Regions from separate parts of the Pseudarthrobacter sp. CCNWLW207 genome, predicted to be linked through region 2. Evidence: riboswitches for the same ligand, from Rfam matches in the RefSeq annotation. Region 2 holds a riboswitch; each other region holds the start of a gene.
The links. Region 2 has a riboswitch for S-adenosylmethionine ahead of V9L17_RS15010 (DUF1737 domain-containing protein). Riboswitches for the same ligand answer to the same signal wherever they lie in the genome.
Positions count from the first base shown of each region.

Region 1: it holds a riboswitch for S-adenosylmethionine, as region 2 does, so the genes downstream of both, V9L17_RS19755 (bifunctional o-acetylhomoserine/o-acetylserine sulfhydrylase) here and V9L17_RS15010 (DUF1737 domain-containing protein) in region 2, are expected to answer to the same signal.
Region 3: it holds a riboswitch for S-adenosylmethionine, as region 2 does, so the genes downstream of both, V9L17_RS07815 (aminotransferase class V-fold PLP-dependent enzyme) here and V9L17_RS15010 (DUF1737 domain-containing protein) in region 2, are expected to answer to the same signal.

Region 1 is NZ_JBBCBS010000016.1:46,072-50,749, reverse strand. It holds gene V9L17_RS19765 (CPBP family intramembrane glutamic endopeptidase) at 1-261, shown strand, start outside; gene V9L17_RS19760 (VOC family protein) at 413-1,051, opposite strand; SAM riboswitch class IV at 1,224-1,339, shown strand; gene V9L17_RS19755 (bifunctional o-acetylhomoserine/o-acetylserine sulfhydrylase) at 1,383-2,702, shown strand; SAM riboswitch class IV at 2,825-2,940, shown strand; gene metX (homoserine O-acetyltransferase MetX) at 2,953-4,068, shown strand; gene V9L17_RS19745 (hypothetical protein) at 4,121-4,615, opposite strand; gene V9L17_RS19740 (winged helix DNA-binding domain-containing protein) at 4,629-4,678, opposite strand, start outside.
Region 2 is NZ_JBBCBS010000008.1:67,084-71,761, reverse strand. It holds gene V9L17_RS15020 (acetyl-CoA C-acyltransferase) at 1-751, shown strand, start outside; gene V9L17_RS15015 (hypothetical protein) at 780-1,283, opposite strand; SAM riboswitch class IV at 1,390-1,503, shown strand; gene V9L17_RS15010 (DUF1737 domain-containing protein) at 1,517-1,774, shown strand; gene V9L17_RS15005 (rhodanese-like domain-containing protein) at 1,771-2,181, shown strand; gene V9L17_RS15000 (O-succinylhomoserine sulfhydrylase) at 2,182-3,390, shown strand; gene V9L17_RS14995 (CU044_5270 family protein) at 3,402-4,466, opposite strand; gene V9L17_RS14990 (RNA polymerase sigma factor) at 4,432-4,678, opposite strand, start outside.
Region 3 is NZ_JBBCBS010000003.1:454,673-459,350, reverse strand. It holds gene hisN (histidinol-phosphatase) at 61-873, shown strand; SAM riboswitch class IV at 1,033-1,146, shown strand; gene V9L17_RS07815 (aminotransferase class V-fold PLP-dependent enzyme) at 1,182-2,618, shown strand; gene V9L17_RS07810 (class I SAM-dependent methyltransferase) at 2,687-3,445, shown strand; gene V9L17_RS07805 (metal-dependent transcriptional regulator) at 3,477-4,190, shown strand; gene V9L17_RS07800 (fluoride efflux transporter FluC) at 4,191-4,610, shown strand; gene V9L17_RS07795 (fluoride efflux transporter FluC) at 4,607-4,678, shown strand, end outside.

The DNA of each region.
Region 1 (4,678 bases), on a different contig from region 2:
GTGGGGTACCTCCTGAACCGCTTCGGCGCGTTCGGCTGGAGCGTTCCGCTGGCGATCTTCGCCAGTTCCATGCTGCGCGGCAGCTACCACCTCTACCAGGGCTTCGGGCCCTTCATTGGGAACGCTGTGATGGGGGTGGTCTTCGCCTGGCTGTACACCAGGACCCGGCGCGTTATGCCGCTGGTCATTGCCCACGCCCTGCTGGACATCGTGGCGTTTGTCGGCTTCAGCCTCTTTGGGAAGGCCGTCGGCCTCGGTTAGGCAGACTAAGGCCGGGGAAGTTAAACGGGGGAGTTAAAGGGATTCGGCCGCCATCGGTGGGTGGCATCGTTGGCACCCGCTGATGGCGGCCGAAGTATGTTGCCGGGCATGGTTGCCCGGCGGGCCGTGCTGGCCCGGCGGAAGAAAGCAATCAGATGGTGACTGCTCCGGAGGCGGTCTCGAACGTGACGGACAGGATGCCGGGGGTCCCGTGCGGAGCTACCCAGTCCACGGCGACGTCCTCAAGTGGCTTCTCCACCGGTTCGCCCAGCCATTCGGTCACCCGTGCAGCGGAACCGGCGATGGTCAGGCAGGACATCTTGACATTGCTGTCGTAGGCGTTGGACGGGTGGAGGGCGGGATCGCCTTCCCACTTGAGCATGTACGGGACCTGCGGGTCCGCGATCAGGCCCAGGATGCCGATCTGCTTCCAGACCAGTTCGCGGCCGTCGGGAAACTTGCGGTTTCCGTTGACCGCGGAGCGGCCGAGGCGTGCTTCGAAGGGGGCGAGGTCGTCAACTTCGACGCACCACCCCATCCAGCCGCCGCCGGCAGCGGAGCGTGCCCGGACTGCCTGTCCGAACGGTGCCTTGTCCGATGCCGGGTGGTCAAGCACCTCGACTACTTCCAGATATTTGTGCCCCGCGAGAGGGATGATCATGTTCCGGGTTCCGAAACGGGGGTGCACTCCGCCCTTTACGGCTTCAACGCCGAGGGCGGACGAAATACGTTCGGTGGTGGCAGCCAGGCCATCGTGTTCACAGGCGTAAGAGACGTGATCCATGCGCATGCCCTCATCTTGGCACTTTGTGATCGGGCTCTCAGCTAAGGGTATCCTTACCAACTTTGGGGTGCGTCACGAGTGGACATCGGGCTTTCCATCACCCCCGGGAAGAGCGCCGGGTGACCATGTTCGTCACAATGCTGTTGCGCGCCGTCGAACGGTTCCTACACTGAACGCAGGTCATGAGCGCCAGCGCCAAGCCCCGGCTCGCTGGCCGGCAACCCTCCATCCGCGGTGGGGTGCCCCGGGTGAGGACCTGGCTGCCCCGCAACGGCCGGGCGGCAAGCGCGGCCCGTGGTGCTCCCAGCATGCCGGGCCCATGTCAAAGGAGCCTTGAATGTCCGACGGATGGTCTTTTGAAACCCGCCAGATCCACGCCGGCCAGGAGCCGGACAGCGCCACAGGGGCGCGTGCCCTCCCGATCTACCAGACGACGTCGTTCGTCTTCCCGAGTGCCGAAAGCGCCGCCAACCGCTTCGCGCTCGCAGAATTGGCACCGATCTATACGCGGATCGGCAACCCCACCCAGGACGCCGTGGAGCAACGGATCGCCAGCCTGGAAGGCGGGTTGGCTGCCCTCCTGTTGAGCTCGGGGCAGGCGGCCGAAACCTTCGCCATCCTCAATATCGCCGAAGCCGGGGACCATGTGGTGGCAAGCCCCAGCCTTTATGGCGGCACGTACAACCTGCTGGGGTACACGCTGAAGAAGTTCGGCATCTCGGTGACGTTCGTGGAGGACCCGGACAACCTGGACCAGTGGCGCGAGGCCGTCCGCCCGAACACCAAACTGTTCTTTGCTGAGGTCGTGTCCAACCCGCGCCAGGATGTCCTCGATATCGAAGGGGTGTCCCGGACCGCCCACGAGGCCGGCGTTCCGTTGGTGGTGGACAATACGCTCTCCACGCCGTACCTCATACGCCCGCTGGAGTGGGGCGCCGATATTGTGGTCCACTCGGCCACCAAATACCTTGGCGGACACGGATCGGCGATCGCGGGGGTGATCGTGGACTCCGGCAACTTCGACTTCGGTCAAGACCCGGATAGGTTCCCTGGTTTCAACACCCCGGATCCCACCTACAACGGGCTGGTCTATGCCCGTGACCTTGGCGCCGGCGGCGCCTTGGGCGCCAACCTGTCCTACATCCTCAAAGCCCGCGTCCAGCTCCTCCGAGACCTCGGCTCCGCAGTATCGCCCTTCAACGCCTTCCTCATCGCCCAGGGCCTGGAGACGCTGAGCTTGCGGGTGGAGCGGCACGTTGAGAACGCCGTTGCGGTGGCGCAGTGGCTGGAAGCCCGTGACGACGTCGAGTCGGTAGCGTACGCGGGGCTGCCTTCGAGCCCCTGGTACGAGCGCGGACGCAAGTACGGCCCCAAGGGCACAGGAGCCGTGGTGGCCTTCAACCTGGCCGGCGGGGCCGAGGCGGGCAAGCGGTTTGTGGACGCCTTGGAGCTCCACAGCCATGTGGCGAACATCGGCGACGTCAGGTCCCTGGTCATCCACCCTGCGTCCACCACCCATAGCCAGCTCTCCCCGGAGCAGCAGGCAATTGCGGGCGTTACGCCGGGGCTGGTCCGCCTCTCCGTGGGCATCGAACACATCGATGACATCCTGGCGGACCTGGAGGCAGGTTTCCGGGCGGCCAAGGCGGCTCTCTAAGGCGGTTTCAGCGCCGGATTCCCGGCCCCGAGAGTCCGGCGCCCGGCAGGAGAGGCATTGTGGAGTCACAAACCAGTCACACTCTTAGCCAGATCCGGGGCTGGTTTCGTACACTCGGAGAAGGTCATGAGTGCCAGCGACAGCCCCGGCTTGCTGGCCGGCAACCCTCCTTTCGCGGCGGGGTGCCCCGGGTGAAGACCTGGCCTGCCGGTCATTCGACGGCGGGCAAGCGCGTAGAAAAGGTCTCCACATGACGATTACCGTCTCCCGTACCGCAGTACCCGAAAACGGCGTGGTCCGTTACGCCAGCATCGGCGGCCTTGAATTGGAAGCGGGCGGATACCTGCCCGAGGTCACGCTCGCCTATGAAACGTGGGGAACGCTCAATGAGGACGGCTCCAACGCCGTCCTCATTGAGCACGCCCTGACCGGCAGCACGCACGTGACACGCGGTGACAGCGACGAGCCGGGCTGGTGGGAGCAACTTGCCGGTCCAGGCGCGCCGGTGGACACGGACAGGTTCTTTGTGGTGTCCATCAACATTGTGGGCGGCTGCTACGGTTCCACCGGGCCGTCCTCGCCTGCTCCCGACGGCCGGCCCTGGGGTTCCCGCTTTCCGCTGGTGACCCTCCGTGACAGCACCGCCGCCGAGGCCCGGTTGGCGGACCAGCTGGGCATCCGGAGCTGGTACGCGGTGCTGGGCGGTTCCATGGGCGGTGCCCGTGCCTTGGAGTGGGCGCTCATTTGCCCCGAACGGGTGGAGCGTTGCGCCGTGATCTCGATCGGTGCCGCCAGCACCGCCGAGCAGATCGCCTTTGCGCAGGCCCAGACGCTCGCCATCCGCCAGGACGCCAACTTCAACGGTGGCGACTACTATGGAGGGCCTTTCCCGGAGGACGGGCTGGCCCTGGCGCGGCGGATCGCCCACATCACCTATCGATCAGCCCAGGAGTTCGATGGGCGGTTCGGGCGGACGGCCCAGACTCCCGAAACGCCGCTGCGGGCAGCCGCGCTGGGGGACCGTGGGCGCTACCAGGTGGAGAGTTACCTTGACCACCAGGGCAGCAAGCTTGTCCGCCGCTTTGATGCCAACAGCTACATCGCCATCACCGAGGCCCTCATGAGCCACGACGTCTGCCGGGGGAGGGGAACCCTCAGCGAAACCCTGGCGAGGGCGTCCGCAAAGTTCTTTGTTGCCGCGGTGGACTCGGACAGGCTCTACTTCCCGTCGCAGTCACAGGAGCTCGCTGCCGCGCTTCCGGGAGCCGTGGATGTCCACGTTATCGAAGCGCCCATTGGCCATGACGGCTTCCTGACCGAGATCGGCCAGCTGGGCAGCCAACTCCGGAAGAATTTCCTGGTCTGACCGGGCACCTCACGGCGCCACGAACGTTCCGGAAGCCTAGGAAGCCGGCTGGTCAGCCGTCCATGATTTCGGAGCGCCGCTTCATGTATTCGTCCACGGCCATCTCGCCGTTGCTGTACTGCTGGTCCAGTTCCGCGAGTTTGCGGGCCCGGTAGCCTTGGGGGGCCGACGGCGGCGGGGGAGTTGCAGGGGCGGCAGGCTTTTGGGGTGCCTCCGCTGCCTGTCCCGGCACAGGCTGGCCGTAGGGCGGGAACTGCTGGTCTGCGGGCGGCACTGGCATCATGGGCGGCAGCGGCTGGCTGGGCGGCAGGGGCTGCGGGCCGTTGATCTGGCGGAATCCGCCGCTCATGTAATCCTGCTGCGTGTAGCCGTCCCGCGGCTGGCGGCTCTGGGGCCCGGGGAACTGGCCCCCGCCCGGAAACTGGTCGGGGTAACGCCCGGAAAAGCTCTGGTCCTGGTTCCGCTTGTTGACGGATTTCCGGTACATCCGCATCGCCATCGGAATCAGGAACGACAAAATGATGATCCAGAAGAACAAGCTGTTCACGGTGTAACGCCTCTCATGTGTGTCCTTCCAGCTTAGCCCCGGACGGCACCCGGACCGCGGGGA
Region 2 (4,678 bases):
CGACGCCCTCCAGGATCCCATCTCCGGAATCCTGCAGGGCGCCGCCACCGATGCCGGCAATGCCGAGCGCGGAATCAGCCGCGGGGAGCAGGACGAAGTTGCCGCCCGCTCCCACCAGAGGGCCGAAGCAGCGCGGAATGCAGGACTGCTCGCCGAAGAGATCGTTCCCCTGGATATCCCGCAGCGCCGCGGCCCTGCCGTCACCGTCGATGCCGATGAGGGGATCCGGCCGGGCACGACGGCGGAGGCCCTGGCGGCGCTTAAGCCCGCCTTCTCCACGGCCGACTCAGCCACCATCACCGCAGGTTCCGCCTCTCCCCTCTCCGACGGCGCGGCCGCCGTCGTGGTGGCCAGCAAGGCGGCCGCCGAACGGGCGGGGCTCACCTGGATTGCCGAGATCGGCGCCCACGGGCAGACAGCCGGGCCGGACGGCTCATTGCATTCGCAGCCGTCCCGCGCCATCGAAAAAGCACTCCGCGCAGAAGGGATTTCGGTGGAGGACCTGGACTTGGTGGAAATCAACGAAGCGTTCGCCTCGGTGATCATCCAGTCAGCCCAGGACCTTGGCATTTCTGCGGAGAAGATCAACGCCGACGGCGGGGCGATCGCGCTGGGCCACCCGGTCGGCGCCTCGGGGGCACGGCTGGTCCTGCACCAGGCCCTGGCGCTGAAACGGCGGGGCGGCGGCATCGGCGTCGTGGCGTTGTGCGGCGGCGGCGGCCAGGGCGAGGCCCTCATCCTCAGGGCCTGACGCCCGTCCCCACGGGCGTCGCCGCTGCTCAGGCCCCGGTACCCGCCAGTATTAGCAACGGCACCAGGCGCTCGGCACACGAGACCAGGACAAGCGTCCCGGTCCCCGCGCTGGCCCGGTTGTTAACCCCGGTGTCGTCGCACCAATCCAGGTTGTACGGGTGCGCCCCCACTGCCGCCTTGCCGGGAGCCGCGCCCGGCGGGACGGTGAACACGAAAGTAAACGCGCCGTCGTCGCTCATGGGTGCGAGTTCCTCCAGCATCAGCGATCCAAAGGCGTCCCGCACCGTCACCTGGACCTGCGCGTTCTGCCCGTAGCGCGCATCGCAGTTGGTGTCCTGCGCGCTGACCGTAACCTGCTCACCGGGTTTGGCTTCCGACGGCGTGACTGTGTACGCGGGCGGCATGCAGGGCGGCGGCGCGAAGACGTCCCGGCAACCACTCAACCCCGTGGCCACCGTGGCCAGTACGAGGAATGCAGCGGCAGTCCTCAAACGCGCGAATACAGCCAGTCCCCGCCCAGATTTCCCCATGGACTGATTGTCCCGTCCGGGTGACGGCCGCGGAAGCACGTGTTGGTTACGGAACATGACGACGGCGGCGGTGCGGCCAGGCGGGCCAAGTGTTACGTTTTTGAGGAGTAATGAGAACCGGCGCCAAGCCCTGACTGGCCGGTCGGCAACCCTCCCTTTCGCGGCGGGGTGCCTCAGGTGAATACTCGGCATATCGACATTCGAGTTGCAAGCGTGAGAGAAGGAGATCCGTCGTGTCTGACGCACCTGCCCCTGAAGAAAAACTGTCGTACCGGCTCATCACAGGCCCGGACGACCGTAATTTCTGTGAGCGGATTTCCACCGCCCTGGCCGAAGGCTATGTCCTGCATGGCAGCCCGGCTGCCACGTCCAACGGCGGCCAGGTGATTGTGGCGCAGGCACTCATCCTCCCGGCCGCCATCGCCAGTGCGGACGCCGCCGTCGCCACCGCTGTGGAAGACCTTGAGTTCGAAGGCGAGGGCCACGCGTGAGCTACGCCGGAGACCTCACCCCGCAGGAAGCCTGGACCAAGCTGGAGCAGGGCGCCATCCTGGTGGATGTCCGCACCGAGGGTGAGTGGGCGCACATCGGCATCCCTGACACCAAGGCAACCGACAACGACCCCCTGTTCATCCAGTGGACGTTCCCCGGCGGCATTCCCAACCCCGAGTTCCTCACCGACCTGAGGCAGCAGGCGCCGGAGGACACCGGCACCGAACTCCTGTTCATCTGCCGCTCAGGCCAGCGCTCCATCTCCGCTGCCATCGCCGCAACCCAAGCCGGCTTCACCTCCTACAACGTCCTGGAGGGCTTCGAAGGCGAACCGGACCGCTACGGCGAGCGCACCGTCAACGGCTGGAAGAACCGCGGCCTGCCAACCAACCTGGGAAAGAACTAAGTGACCTTCAACGAAGATGCCGCCGGCTGGAGCCCTGACACCCAGGCCGTCCGCGGCGGGCTGGACCGCACCAACTTCCAGGAGACCACCGAACCGGTGTTCCTGAACTCCGGATTCGTCTACGAGTCCGCCGCCGCAGCGGAGCGCGCCTTCACCGGCGAGGACGAGCGCTTTGTCTACTCCCGCTACGGCAACCCGTCCGTGGCCACCTTCCAGGAACGGCTCCGCCTGCTCGAAGGCACTGAGGCGTGCTTCGCAACGGCGTCGGGAATGTCCGCCGTGTTCACCGCCCTGGGTGCCCTGCTGGCCGCTGGCGACCGCGTAGTGGCAGCCCGCTCACTGTTCGGCTCCTGCTTTGTGATCCTGAACGAGATCCTGCCCCGCTGGGGTGTTGAGACGGTGTTCGTCGACGGACCGGACCTGGAGCAGTGGCGCGCGGCCCTGTCGGAGCCCACCACGGCAGTGTTCTTCGAATCGCCGTCCAACCCGATGCAGGAAATCGTGGACATCGCAGCGGTCAGCGAACTGGCGCACGCCGCCGGCGCTACCGTCGTCGTCGACAACGTCTTTGCCACACCCCTGCTGCAGCGCTGCGGCCAGCTCGGCGCGGACGTGATTGTGTACTCGGGCACCAAGCACATCGACGGCCAGGGCCGGGTCATGGGCGGCGCCATCCTGGGCACCAAGGAATTCATCGACGGGCCGGTCAAGCAGCTCATGCGGCACACCGGCCCGTCGCTGTCCGCCTTCAACGCCTGGGTACTAACCAAGGGCTTGGAAACCATGGCCCTGCGCGTGAACCACTCCTCAGCCACGGCACTGCGGCTGGCCGAATGGCTCGAACAGCAGCCTGCCGTCAGCTGGGTCAAGTACCCCATGCTGAAATCGCACCCGCAGTACGAGCTCGCGGCCAAGCAGATGAAGGCCGGCGGGACCGTCCTCACCCTGGAGCTCGCGACGACGGACGGCCGCTCCGGCAAGGACGCCGCCTTTGCGCTGCTGGACGCGCTGCGGATCATCGACATCTCCAACAACCTGGGCGATGCCAAGTCCCTCATCACGCACCCGGCCACCACCACCCACCGTGCCATGGGTCCCGAAGGCCGCGCCGCCATCGGCCTCAGCGACGGCGTGGTGCGGCTGTCCGTGGGCCTTGAGGACGCGGACGACCTCATCCGCGACCTGGAACAGGCGCTCAAGCAGATTTGATCGGCGCCTGCTTACGGGGCGGAATTGACCACTGAGGTCTCAACCGAGGTCCAAGCGGTCGCTGTTCCGGCTGGGAAGGTCTCGCCAGCTGTCAGCGTGACCACTCGTTCTCCGATCAGCAGCCCTGTGTCGGGATCAATGATGATGTCCGTCCGCGTTTCCCTGTCCGGATGCTCGATCCCGATCGCTGTGCCTACCTTGCCGTCTAGGTTCGCCTCCTTGTCTACGACGGTGACTCCGGGAATGAGCGCGGCCGCTTTGTACAGTGCAGCGCGAAGGTCCGCCGGGACGACTCCGGTCTGCAGGGCGGCGGCGATGCTTTCCAGCGTTTCGGCTTCCGGCCTGCCTTGTTTGCCTCGCTGTCGAATGGTGTCCAGGAGTGCCTGGGGGTCGCGGGGCAGATTCTTCACGCCTTCCTCCAGGGGCAAGCCGGCGAACAGCAGCCGCGGTACTCCGTAGAAGTTACCTCCCGGTGCCCGGAGCAGTTCTCCCGCGCCGTGGGGGTTTTCAGACTGGGATTGCTGGTATTTGGTGGCCTCTGCTTTAGCTTCCTCGCTGAAGAACGTCCTTGGGATGCGGGCTTCGCGGTTCCAGATCCATTCGGAGGCATGGTCGGCTGGGACATAAAGCTGGTCCGAAGATTTGTCCAGCCACTCCACCGAACGGCCGCCTGCTCCGGGGTCCCCCAAAGCGACTCCGGCGGCGTATACCGCTGTGGTCTCGATCTTCAGGTACTGGCCGGGTCCCACTTCCGGGTCGGAGGTCTGGATGGTTGCTGCCGCGGCGTTGTTCAGGACCTCGGCTGCTTCGGCGGTTGCTCCCGGACCACTGGGCCTGACTACATCTGCCACGACGATTCCCCCCACGAGCAGCGCTGCAGCTGCCGAAGCGATCAGGACACGGCGCCGGAAGCGGATCGGGCGAACGTTGGCCGGGGCGTACGTTGTGGCCGTTGCCTCGGGGCCGGAGTCGGAACTGATCTTGGACATGAGTCTGTTGCGTCCGCGTGCCAACGTGGCCGGCGGGACGGAGCCGACGTCGCTACGCATTTCGCGGAGCAGCTGTAAATCGTTCATGGTCGTTCTCCGTTTCATCAATAATTTCGAGGTTGAGCCGGGTTCGCAGTGTTCGTCGGGCACGGTTCAGACGGGACCTCACGGTTCCCACCGGTACGTCCATGGCCAAGGCGATACCCTCGTAGGTCAGGTCCGCCCAGGCGTAGAGCAGCAGCGTTTCCCTGTCTATGGCCGCCATAGCTTTCAGGCTGCGAGCGATGCCAGCGGTCGCC
Region 3 (4,678 bases), on a different contig from region 2:
AGGACGCCGCCCGAAGCCGGGGTCCCCAACCACACGGCGCTTTGACGGTAGTTTGGAACCATGATCCAACCCGCTTCGAGCTACAACGACGACCTGCGCCTGGCCCACGTGCTGGCCGATTCCGTGGACGACCAGACCATGAGCCGCTTCAAGGCACTGGACCTCCACGTCGAGACCAAGCCGGACCTGACCCCGGTCACTGATGCCGATAAGGCCGCCGAAGAAGCCATCCGTGGCCAGCTTTCCCGTTCCCGCCCCCGCGATGCGGTCTTGGGCGAGGAATTCGGCAGTTCAGGCCATGGCTCCCGGCGTTGGATCATCGACCCCATCGACGGCACCAAGAACTTTGTCCGTGGCGTACCGGTGTGGGCAACACTGATTGCGCTTGTGGACGAAGGAGAGCCCGTCGTCGGCGTCGTCAGTGCCCCTGCCCTGGGCAAGCGTTGGTGGGCTGCCAAGGGCGCAGGCGCCTACATGGGCCGGTCACTCGCTGCGGCCACCCGGCTGAAGGTCTCGGACGTGTCGAAACTCTCGGACGCTTCCCTGTCCTACTCCAGCCTGAGCGGCTGGAAGGACCGCGGGAACCTGCATGACTTCCTTGGGCTCACCGAAGACGTCTGGCGCACGCGTGCCTACGGCGACTTCTGGTCCTACTGCATGGTGGCCGAAGGCTCCGTGGACATCGCGTGTGAGCCGGAGCTGAATCTCTACGACATGGCGGCACTGGTCCCGATCGTGGTGGAGGCCGGCGGCCGCTTCACCTCCCTCGAGGGTGAAGACGGTCCGTTTGGCGGCAACGCGCTGGCGACGAACTCCATCCTGCATTCGGAAGTCCTCAAACGGCTCAACCCCGACCTGGACGACCTCCTCTAGCAGCCCAAGTGCCGAATTATCAACGGCGGACGCCTCCTGATGGGGGCGTCCGCCGTCGTATCTTCGGATAACCATGGGTATTTCCATCCGCGCGTAACAAAAGCCTTAACATTCGGACGGGCTTCCTGCCCGCCCCGCCCATGTTCTACGCTCTTAACAGGTCACGAGTGCCAGCGCGAAACCCCGGTTTGCTGGCCGGCAACCCTCCATTCGCGGTGGGGTGCCCCGGGTGACGACCAGGCCGGTCCGGAACGGACCCGGCAAGCGCGGATTCCCGGGACAGGGAGTCCCTCTAAAGTGAGGTCTCTGTGACAACAGCCACCGTCTCCCCCAACTCCGCCGTCCGTACCCTGGCCGCAAACGACACCGCAGCCCTGTTCAGCGAACGGCTCGCCGTTGCCGGACGGCCGCTTTCCGCCGTCACCGGCGCCGAAATCCAGGCCCCGCTGATCCAGGGCGGCCACGTGCGTTACGCCAACCTGGACTACGGCGCCTCCGCCCCGGCCCTCTCGGTTGTCTCCGCCTACCTCAACGAGATCCTGCCGTTCTACGCAAGCGTCCACCGCGGCGCCGGCTACGCATCCCAGATCAGCACGTCCGTCTACGAGAACGCCCGGAACATCGTGCGTGACTTCGTGGGAGGCCGGCTCGGTGACTCCGTCATCTTCACCAGGAACACCACGGACTCCCTGAACCTCCTCGCCGGGTGCCTTCCGTCCGCGGACGGCCGCCCCACGGGGGAGGTTTTGTACCTCGACATCGAGCACCACGCCAACCTCCTGCCGTGGCAGGGCGTCCCGCACCGCAGCGTCGTTGCGGCCGACACCGTGGCCGGCACCATCGAGGCCCTCGGTGCCGAACTGGAACAGGGCGGAATCAGCCTGCTCGCCGTCACGGGCGCCTCCAACGTCACCGGCGAAATCCTGCCCATCCGTGCCCTCGCCGCCCTTGCCCACCAGCACGGCGCCCGGATTGTCGTCGATGCCGCGCAGCTCGCGCCGCATCGCCGGATCAACATCAGCGCCGACGACGTCGACTACCTCGCTTTCTCGGGCCACAAGCTCTACGCGCCCTTCGGCGCAGGCGTCCTCGTGGGGCGGTCGGACTGGCTCGACGCGGGCACGCCGCATCTTGCCGGTGGCGGCGCGGTGCGGGAGGCCAGGCTCGACGGCGTCAGCTGGGCCACCGGCCCAGCCCGGCACGAGGGCGGTTCGCCCAATGTCCTGGGCGCCGCCACACTGGCTCGCGCCACCCAGGTCATCGCATCGCTGGATCAGGACCGGTGGCACGCCCACGAGTCGGCTATCCGGTCGTTCCTGGTGGAGGGTCTGCAGAAGATCGAAGGCGTGACGGTACACCAGATCTTCAAGGACACCGATCCGGACACCGACACCATCGGCGTAGTGAACTTCTCGGTGGAAGGCTACGACGCCGGCCTGGTGGCTGCCTACCTGTCAGCAGAACACGGCGTAGGCCTCCGCGACGGCCGGTTCTGTGCCCACCCCCTGCTGAAGCGCCTGGGCCTCCCGTCCGGCTCCCTGCGGGCAAGCTTCGGCGTTGGGTCCCGCCTCGAAGACGCCCAGCGTCTGCTGGCTGGCATCGAGGAACTCCGCCGAACCGGCCTGGGCTGGGACTATGTGGTTGACTCGGGCCGCTGGGTTCCGGCTAACGACACCCGCAAATACCCGGACTGGGCACCCAATACGCCTGGCACGGCAGGCGCTGCCCCCTGCATCGACGACTGACCCGGGTTACCCGGCTCATGCGGTAAATTCGAAGGATACCCAAGGGCATCTGGCGAAGGAGGCTGCACGTGGCACGGGGTGGCCCCAAACTTGACGACGTACGCCGTCAGGAGCTTGGTCAGAGCTTCCAGGACGGAGGCGAACACTACGAACGCGTGCGCCCCGGTTACCCCGGCGATTCGGCCGACTGGCTTATTCCGGCGGGGGCCCGGGATGCCCTGGACGTGGGAGCCGGCACCGGAAAATTCACGGTCCTGCTGCTCGACCGCGGATTGTCCGTTTCCGCCGTGGACCCCTCCGCAGACATGCTCGACCAGTTGCGGATCCTGCACCCCGGTGTTGCGGCCAGTGTGGGCACTGCCGAGGCGACGGGATTCGCGGAGTCCTCATTCGACGTCGTCAGCGTGGCGCAGGCATGGCACTGGTGCGATCCACTGGCCGCCAGTACGGAGCTTTCACGGGTTCTCCGCGCCGGCGGAAGGTTGGGGCTGATCTGGAACCAGTTGGACACTTCAGTCCCTTGGGTTCACCGGCTTTCCCGCATCATGCACGCCGGGGATGTCTACCGGCCGCACTTCCAGCCGCCCTTGGGACCGGAATTCGTGGAGCTGGAAAGCCATGTCACCCGCTGGGAAGACGCGCTCACCACGACAGAGATCATGGAGCTTGCCAAGTCGCGGAGCTACTACCTCCGTTCCGGCGATACCACCCGCGCCAAGGTCCTCGCGAACCTGGACTGGTACCTCCACGACCATCTGGGACACTCCCCCGGGGCGGGCCTGGGACTGCCCTACCTCACCCTGACATGGCGGGCCGCAAAAGCGTGACGCCCTCCGCGCAACGGGTAGGCTTGGTGTCGTGAAGACCAGCGCGCCCTCCTCCTCCATCGAGGACTACGTCAAGGTCATCTACTCCTTCACGGAGTGGCAGGACAAACCCATTACCTCCTCCCAACTTGCGCAACGGCTGGGTGTGGCAAACTCCTCCGTGTCCGAGATGGTCCGCAAGCTCAAGGACCAGGGCCTGGTGGACCACAAGCCGTACAGCGCAATCACCCTCACCGACGCCGGCGTGAGGCTTGCGCTCTCCATGGTCAGGCGGCACCGGCTGATCGAAACCTATCTGGTCCAACAACTTGGCTACAGCTGGGATGAGGTCCATGATGAGGCCGAGCATCTCGAACACGCCGTCTCGGACACATTTATAGAGCGGATGGCGGCGAAACTGGGAAATCCACTTCGGGATCCCCACGGCGACCCCATCCCCGGCGCCGATGGCACGGTCCGGATGCCGCACGCCCACCTGATGAATGAATTGGATCAGGGACACACCGGCCGGATCACCCGAATCAGCGATGAGAACCCTGACTTGCTCCGGTACTTGTCTGCCGAGGAAATCGACCTCGACGCCGAGGTGGAGGTAGTGGGCCGCAAGCCATTCGGCGGGGCACTTGTAGTGCGAATCAGCTCCGCGGGGAAGACTCGGGAGTATGACCTCGCTGATGAAATCACCTCGGCCTTGTGGGTGCACAGCGACGCGCCGCACGCCGGCTGCGTCCTCGGAAACGGCTGAATGGCCGGCACTGGGGCACCTGGCTGGCGTGCATGGCTGGCGGTGGCCGGCGGCGGACTCCTCGGGACCGAACTCCGGTACGGCCTGGGCCTGGCCTTCCCTGATGCCGCGGGAATGATGCCCTGGACCACGCTGGGCATCAACGTGGCCGGGAGCTTTGTCCTGGCCGCCCTGACTACGTTCTGGATCGCAAGGCCCCGCACGGCTTTCTGGCTCCGGGCGGGGCTCGGGCCCGGTCTGCTGGGATCCTTCACGACGTTTTCCGCAGTGGTGTTCGCGGTGGATCAGTTCTCCCGTGCCAACCTCCACTTGGTGTGGATTGCGTACCTCGGCCTTTCACTTCTGCTGGGGTTCGGCGCCGCGGCCGCTGGCTGGAGGACGGGCAAAGTGCTGGCCGACCGCTCCGGAGCCCCTGCGTGATCGCCGCCATGCTGGTAGGAGTCTTCGGCGTGGCCGGTGCTCTGCTGCGCTTCGCCGTGGACAGCTGG